DNA from 3 places in the Paenibacillus sp. ClWae2A genome. Region 1 is predicted to be linked to each of the others. Evidence: riboswitches for the same ligand, from Rfam matches in the RefSeq annotation. Region 1 holds a riboswitch; each other region holds the start of a gene.

The links. A riboswitch is a leader RNA that binds a small molecule or an ion and turns the genes downstream of it on or off. The one in region 1 is predicted to bind thiamine pyrophosphate.
Region 2: it holds a riboswitch for thiamine pyrophosphate, as region 1 does, so the genes downstream of both, QVE09_RS04385 (thiamine phosphate synthase) here and QVE09_RS26830 (ABC transporter substrate-binding protein) in region 1, are expected to answer to the same signal.
Region 3: it holds a riboswitch for thiamine pyrophosphate, as region 1 does, so the genes downstream of both, QVE09_RS19680 (ABC transporter ATP-binding protein) here and QVE09_RS26830 (ABC transporter substrate-binding protein) in region 1, are expected to answer to the same signal.

The regions. Positions count from the first base shown of each region.
Region 1 is NZ_JAULSQ010000014.1:27,871-30,140, reverse strand. Features, by position in the region: gene QVE09_RS26830 (ABC transporter substrate-binding protein) at 1-742, opposite strand, end outside; TPP riboswitch at 1,049-1,161, opposite strand; gene QVE09_RS26825 (NAD-dependent epimerase/dehydratase family protein) at 1,307-2,062, opposite strand; gene QVE09_RS26820 (VOC family protein) at 2,080-2,270, opposite strand, start outside.
Region 2 is NZ_JAULSQ010000001.1:1,059,254-1,061,523, reverse strand. Features, by position in the region: gene QVE09_RS04390 (ABC-F family ATP-binding cassette domain-containing protein) at 1-802, shown strand, start outside; TPP riboswitch at 878-987, shown strand; gene QVE09_RS04385 (thiamine phosphate synthase) at 1,214-1,876, shown strand; gene thiO (glycine oxidase ThiO) at 1,894-2,270, shown strand, end outside.
Region 3 is NZ_JAULSQ010000006.1:312,048-314,317, forward strand. Features, by position in the region: gene QVE09_RS19675 (radical SAM/SPASM domain-containing protein) at 1-829, opposite strand, end outside; TPP riboswitch at 1,048-1,150, shown strand; gene QVE09_RS19680 (ABC transporter ATP-binding protein) at 1,311-2,078, shown strand; gene QVE09_RS19685 (ABC transporter permease) at 2,065-2,270, shown strand, end outside.

The DNA.
Region 1 (2,270 bases):
TTTGGATCGTCTGCTCGTTTGTTACAAGGACAGGTGTGTAGTAATCCAATGCTTCTGAATAATCCTTCACATATAACATGTCGATCGGTTCCCCGCGCAGTTCGGCTTCAATACCCGTCCAAGCGTAGAAAATCCACGCGAAATCAATGTCCCGTTTCACTGCGGTGAAAAAGTCAGCATCACCCATGTTAATGTTTTTCACTTTGGATACATCGGCGCCTTCGCCTTCCATAATGGATTGCATCACGGCTTCTTCAACAGGGGAGCCCCAACCGCCATAGGTTTTACCTTCAAAATCTTTCGGTGATTTAATATTCCGATCCGCCGGAGCAGCGAACCCGGATGTATTATGCTGAATAACTGCTGCAATGGAGACGAGTGGAACACCCTGTGTGCGGGCTTGAGTTACACTCTCCTGATAACTTACGCCAAAAGGCACTTCATTCGATGCAACCATCGTATCTGCGCCACCGGCACCTGGTTGTACAATCTCCACGTTCAAGCCTTCGGCCTTGTAAAAACCTTGATCTACAGCCGCATACAGGCCTGTGTGATTCGTATTCGGTGTCCAGTCGAGCACCACTTTAATATCTTTCAGGGCGGCAGTGTCACCTTCGTTGCTGCTTTCCGTATTTGTGTTGCCGTTCTGCCCAGCTGGGGCAGCTTCTTTGCCGCCACATGCGGCTACAGTCACCATAAGCACGCATAAGAGCAACAATCCCATCGTTTTACGCCATTTCATCTGTAATTCTCTCCTTCGGTATGTCCGGCCGATTGGCACGGGGTACTCCTTGGCTTCATATCCAATCATCTTGCATAAATCGACAGATTTATACCAGTTGAGATCTGGATGACGTTATTTTATAACATAAGAAAACGTCTATCGATGTCATTCGAAGAAGCCAGACCGCGTTTAGCGGAAGTTTTCTTGCAATATCAGGAAGGGGATGCTCAAAGCGTATACTTTCTGATAGTAACAAAAAAAGCGCCCCGTAATCCGGGACGCGTGCAGGCGTTAGAGAGGTGGCGTTCAGCCATAGGGCTGTGCCATTTCGATATACTCCGATTCCTACGCTGGCATGATCCAGATCAGGTCTAAGGGTTAGTATCTTGGTGGGATACACTCTCAGCCGGCCAATTCCGACTCCCCTGGGAAACTATGAAGTTACGGGCATTACTAGGTGTAATTATAGGCCAGGAGGTGGAACGTGTCTAGTCAGGAACTGGATGGGGACACGTATGAACTTATCAAACAGGCCGTTATACATATGTATAACAGCCTGTTTAGATGTGTTATTTTCAATAATTATCGTGGCGAATCATATAAGGAAATCTGGCTGAGTGCGAAAGCATCGGATTTTGGATCATAACCTACCTGTTTCTGAGTGCTTTCCAGATTCAATCGTTTAAACCGATTATTCGAGATCCCATGCAGTATGGTGAAGGGCTCCAGATTGGTAGCTGTAATTGCTTTGAACATCAAATCACACATGTCAGCCGGACTAATATACGCGCTCATATCCCTTGCCTCCAGCGCTGGTCCGTCTGGTTGAAAATCATCATATGCACCTATACGTACCGCCACACTTTGTAAACCTTCGGTATACGCAAAATAAGAAGCAAGCGATTCTCCAAAACATTTGCTAACCCCGTACAAATTCCGTGGGCGTGTTGGCATGTCCGGATAGACTTGAGCATCAATGGGATACCCCTCGATCGTCTGTGCACTGCTTGCCAGAATGACTCTTCGTACACCTTGGTCCTTGGCTGCACGGAATACATTAAATGTACCTTTGATATTGATGTCCAACAACGATTCATAGAATCCGGCATGCGGGGAAGGATCTCCCGCCAGATGTACAACCACATCCATGCCTTCGCAAGCGTGCTGACAGGCTTCGGGATCTGTCACATCCAGTGTCATGATCTCATGGCTGGTCTCTTGATACGTATGCAGTCTGTCAATATTCAAATCTGTTAGTCGCAGGTGAAATGCTTCTGACAAGTGTTGGGACAAGTCACGTCCAATTTTTCCGGCTGCGCCGGTAATTAAAATGTTCATGAAATCAGCTCCAATTCTTAGCGCTGGAAGAACTCAATCCATTCCTTTTCAGGTCCATAGATGAAGAAATAGCGGTAACCGTTAGGCAGTGTAATGATCTCTCCATCGATAAATTCGGCTTCGGTGGATTGGATGCGTTTGTACTCAGAATCAAGATCATGCACGTGGATGGCAAAATGGTGCACCGTACCTTCGGCAGGCAGCTTGT
Region 2 (2,270 bases), on a different contig from region 1:
GGCTGATATGAATAAAGCCCAGCATATTGATGCATACGAGAAGCAGCAAGAGTACATCAAGAAACAGGAAGATTTCATTCAGCGTAACAAGGCGCGGGCTTCAACTTCAGGTCGAGCGAAGAGCCGGGAGAAGCAGCTGGACAAGATTGAACGTATCGATCGTCCAGATGAGGCGGCCAAACCAACGTTCAAATTCAAGGATGCCCGCGCGAGTAGCAAAACGGTCTTTGAGGGTATTGATTTTGAAATTGGATACACGTATCCTTTGCTGCCCAAAATGACGATGACAATTGAACGTGGTGAGAAAATTGCCATCGTAGGTTGTAATGGTGTAGGTAAATCGACACTGCTGAAAACCATCCTGGGAAAAATATCTCCACTCAGTGGAAAGACCTTTTTGGGAGATTATCTCGAAACGGCCTATTTTGAGCAGGAAGTCCGTGCTGGAAATATCACGCCGATTGAGGATGTCTGGAATGAGTTTTCACATTTGACCCAGAATGAGGTCCGGGGTCATCTCGCTCGCTGCGGGTTGAAAAATGAGCACATTACTCGTCCGCTTAACATGCTGAGTGGTGGAGAGCAAGCAAAGGTTCGTTTATGCAAACTCTTGATGCGTGAGAGCAACTGGATTTTATTCGATGAACCGACGAACCATCTGGATGTAACAGCCAAAGCTGAGTTGCAACGTGCCTTGCAAGAATTCAAGGGAACGGTGTTGCTGGTATCTCATGAACCTGATTTCTACGAGGGTTGGGTCACCAAAACATGGAATGTCGAAGAATGGTCTGAGAAAAACTAGATGATTTAAGACAATGTTTAACAGAAATGACGGTGACAAAAAAATCTGTCTATGGTAACATAGGCTACAACTTCATATGAACACTAGGGGGGCCGCACGATGCGGCTGAGATGGAAGAATGCGATTCCGGACCCTTTGCACCTGATCTGGATCATACCAGCGTAGGGAAGTGGCGAGCGCGTTTCAGTGAATGACGTGAGCAAACGGCAACTCGAAAGGATTTCAACCGTCTGCTTAGCGATTTAAACATGCAGTTGCGTGTATAACGTTATGGCTATAAGGTCTATAGCTTTATTACACGAAATGAACTGTATGCATCAGTCAGTCATCTGGTCCTATAATTAATACGCAGCCACTCCCCTACGGGAGTGGCTTTTTTGTGTTTTTCATAGCATTGATGCATGGAAGGAGATGAACGGTACGGCAATTTCTCATGAACATGTACACGGATCATTTGAATTGCATGTTGTATCTACGGGTGCAGGGGATCAAGCATCTTTTGTAAAAGCAGCAAAGGACGTTTGGCCATGGGTGGACTATATTCACATACGAGAGAAACAACTCTCATGGCAAGACAAGATCGGTTGGGCTGAAAGTCTGCGTAGCATTGGCGTTCCATCTTGTCGCATCGTTGTCAATGGTTCAGAACTGCCTTCACAGAATGACATCTATGGCGGTGTACATTGGGGGCAAGATGCGATACGCAACTGTAACCCTACTGTTATAAGCAATGTGCAGCGACTTCGTCTGGGTGTATCTGTTCATTCCATCGATGAGGCAAAAATCGCTGAGGAACGGGGAGCCGATTACCTTTTCTTCGGGCATGTATACTCAACCAACAGTAAGCCTGATCTTGAACCAAGAGGATTACATGCTCTTGCTGAAGTGTGCAGGCGTGTCTCCATTCCTGTCATGGCGATCGGTGGCATCGAACCGGGAAACATTCACGCTATTCGCTCTGCAGGCGTACAGGGAGTCGCTGTGATCTCGAATGTATGGGCGAGCGATTCCCCGGATCGGGCGGTTGCATTATTAAGGCAGGCTATCGTTGCTACAGAAAGTCTGAGCCCCTGAATAAAGGAGATGAGAGGATGAAAGAGATCGTAACGGGTCAGAACAGGAATCATTTCAGTCATCAACTGAAATCTGAAACGGAATCAAGAAGCAAAGCTTTTACTGATAATCCGGATAAGATTCATGCAGAAACGATTATTGTAGGCGGAGGCGTTATTGGTTGTGCCATCGCATATGAGCTTGCTTCCCGTGGACAGGATGTACTGTTGCTGGAGCGTTCGGCGATTGCAGGAGGCACTTCTTGCGCAGCGGCTGGAATGCTGGGGGCAGATAGTGAGGATTTTGCTCATCCTTTGATGGCTAAGCTTGCCAGGCAGAGTAGACAGTTGCTTATCGAGCATCAAGTGTTAATGGCTACCCTCAGCGGGGTAGAGGTTGGCCTGCAACGCCATGG
Region 3 (2,270 bases), on a different contig from region 1:
CTACAGCTTCGCGTTTGGAGAAGCCATATACCAGATTGTTCGCCCGCTCACCCTCAATAATCTCCGAGAATGACTTCTCGTGCACATTACCCAGATTAATCACACCCTCGCCATCGAGACAGCATGGAACCACCGTTCCATCTACAAGCACAGCTGCCTGATTACGCAATGCATGGCAAAAGCCTTTGCCGTCATCTTCAGGTGCATCCAGACTTGGCCATTGGAACTCATGGTCCTGATTCAGGTATACATTTGGGGCAATTTTGACCCCGCTGCCTGGAACTACTTTTTCCTCAATGCGGAAGTCCAGATTGAACTCACGTTCCAATACTTCAAGGGTCTCCCGATTTCGATTCATCTGAGCATTCGTGAAGTTATCCTGCGTCAGATTCCACAGTCGGAATGAGATGATGACATTGTGTTTAACGGCCTCGTGTACAAAGGACAAAATATGACGCAGATATCCGTCACGATCTGTTGAACCTTCATGCCCATCGAAGCTGTGCAGGGAGAAATTCATCTGCCGCAGCGCCGGTTTGCCAAGCAATTTATGCTGAGTCTTGGGCAACAGTGTACCATTTGTTGTAATGTTCACCTTGAGTCCCTTCTCATGTGCGGAATCAAGCAACAGATCTATTTTGGGATGCAACAAGGGTTCGCCTTTGACATGTAGATAAATATGATTGGTGTGTGGTTTAACTTGTTCCAGTATATTGTTGAAGACTTCAGGGTCAATGAATCCTTTGGCACGCTGCGTCTGTGGACAGAAGCTGCAAGCCAGATTGCAGATACTCGTGATCTCAATATATACTTTTTTGAACGTTTTCAACTCGGGTCCCCATTCTGCCTAGGAGGGAGAACATTCCCACCTGCATTTTGTGATCCGGCCTTTACGGGCCATCCCTATTATATCGAGTTCGGAAGCCAAGGTAAATTGTTCAGTTGTTCGGGTCTGACTCCAAGTTCATCTCAAGAATTCTATCACACTGCCTCTTTACAGTTCATGTTCGAGTGATATATGCTGAACACACAACTGCATATCTTGAACTTTTGCACTAGGGGAGCCTTGCGGCTGAGACGAATATGACTATTCGGACCCTTTGAACCTGATCTGGATCATACCAGCGGAGGGAAGTGGAGCGGCCTTTTAGTAAGCGGAATTTTTTCATGTATATGTGAAGATAAATTGCCGATTTAACTTACAGACCCACTCATTTCTCCGGAAATGGGTGGGTCTTTTTTGTTCCTTTTGCAGAGCATAGGATGCCGTTGTTATTCCAGCAGTCTGAAATTAAGGGGGTGAGGATCAGATGGATAACCATGTAACCATTCACAACGTAAGCTTTGCTTTTTCCAAAAAAAAGGATTCCCCCGTGCTCTCCAATGTGTCGCTTCGGGTTCAACAAGGAGAATTTGTCTCGATTATCGGCTCCAGCGGATCAGGTAAAAGCACGCTCTTCAAGCTGCTCGCAGGCTTGCTTGAGCCAACCGGCGGCACCATCGATATTGCTGATGTACCGCGAGGAGAACGGCTCGGACGAGTCGCCTATATGCCGCAGAAAGACCTGCTGTTATCCTGGCGTACCGTCATGGAGAACTGCATGCTGCCTGCCGAGTTGGCACCAGGCCGACAGGACAAGGACAAGTTACGTGCCAACATCCTAGCTGGATTGGCAAGGTTCGGCCTGTCGGGTTATGAACAGGCCTATCCGGATGAATTGTCCGGCGGCATGCGGCAGCGGGTGGCATTGCTTCGTACCTTGCTTACAGGCGGGCAGCTCATGTTGCTGGATGAACCCTTCGGTGCACTCGATGCCTTAACAAAACGAGAAATGCATCGCTGGTTGTTGGAGCTGTGGGAGGGCTTTGGCCAAACCGTGCTGTTCATTACACATGACATCGAAGAAGCCCTGCTGTTAAGTGACCGTATCATTCTGTTAACTCCAGGAGGGCAAGGTCAGCAATTGCGGGAGATGACGGTTCCTTTATCACGCCCAAGGCATTCGGACATGATCTACGAAACGGCTCTTGTGCAGATGAGACAACAACTGGAGGAACAATTGCATGCAAAGCGATAGAGGTAAGGTCAGCGTCCGGACTTGGCTCTCGAAGTGGTTTTCCCAATATGGTTTGTTTATTGTGCTCGTGCTCTTATTACTGGTGATCTGGGAAGTGATTGTGCGTATGGGATGGGTGCCTTCCTTCATCATTCCTGCACCCACGGCCATCGCAGGCTCACTGATTAAGCATTGTCATCTGCTGTTGACCAT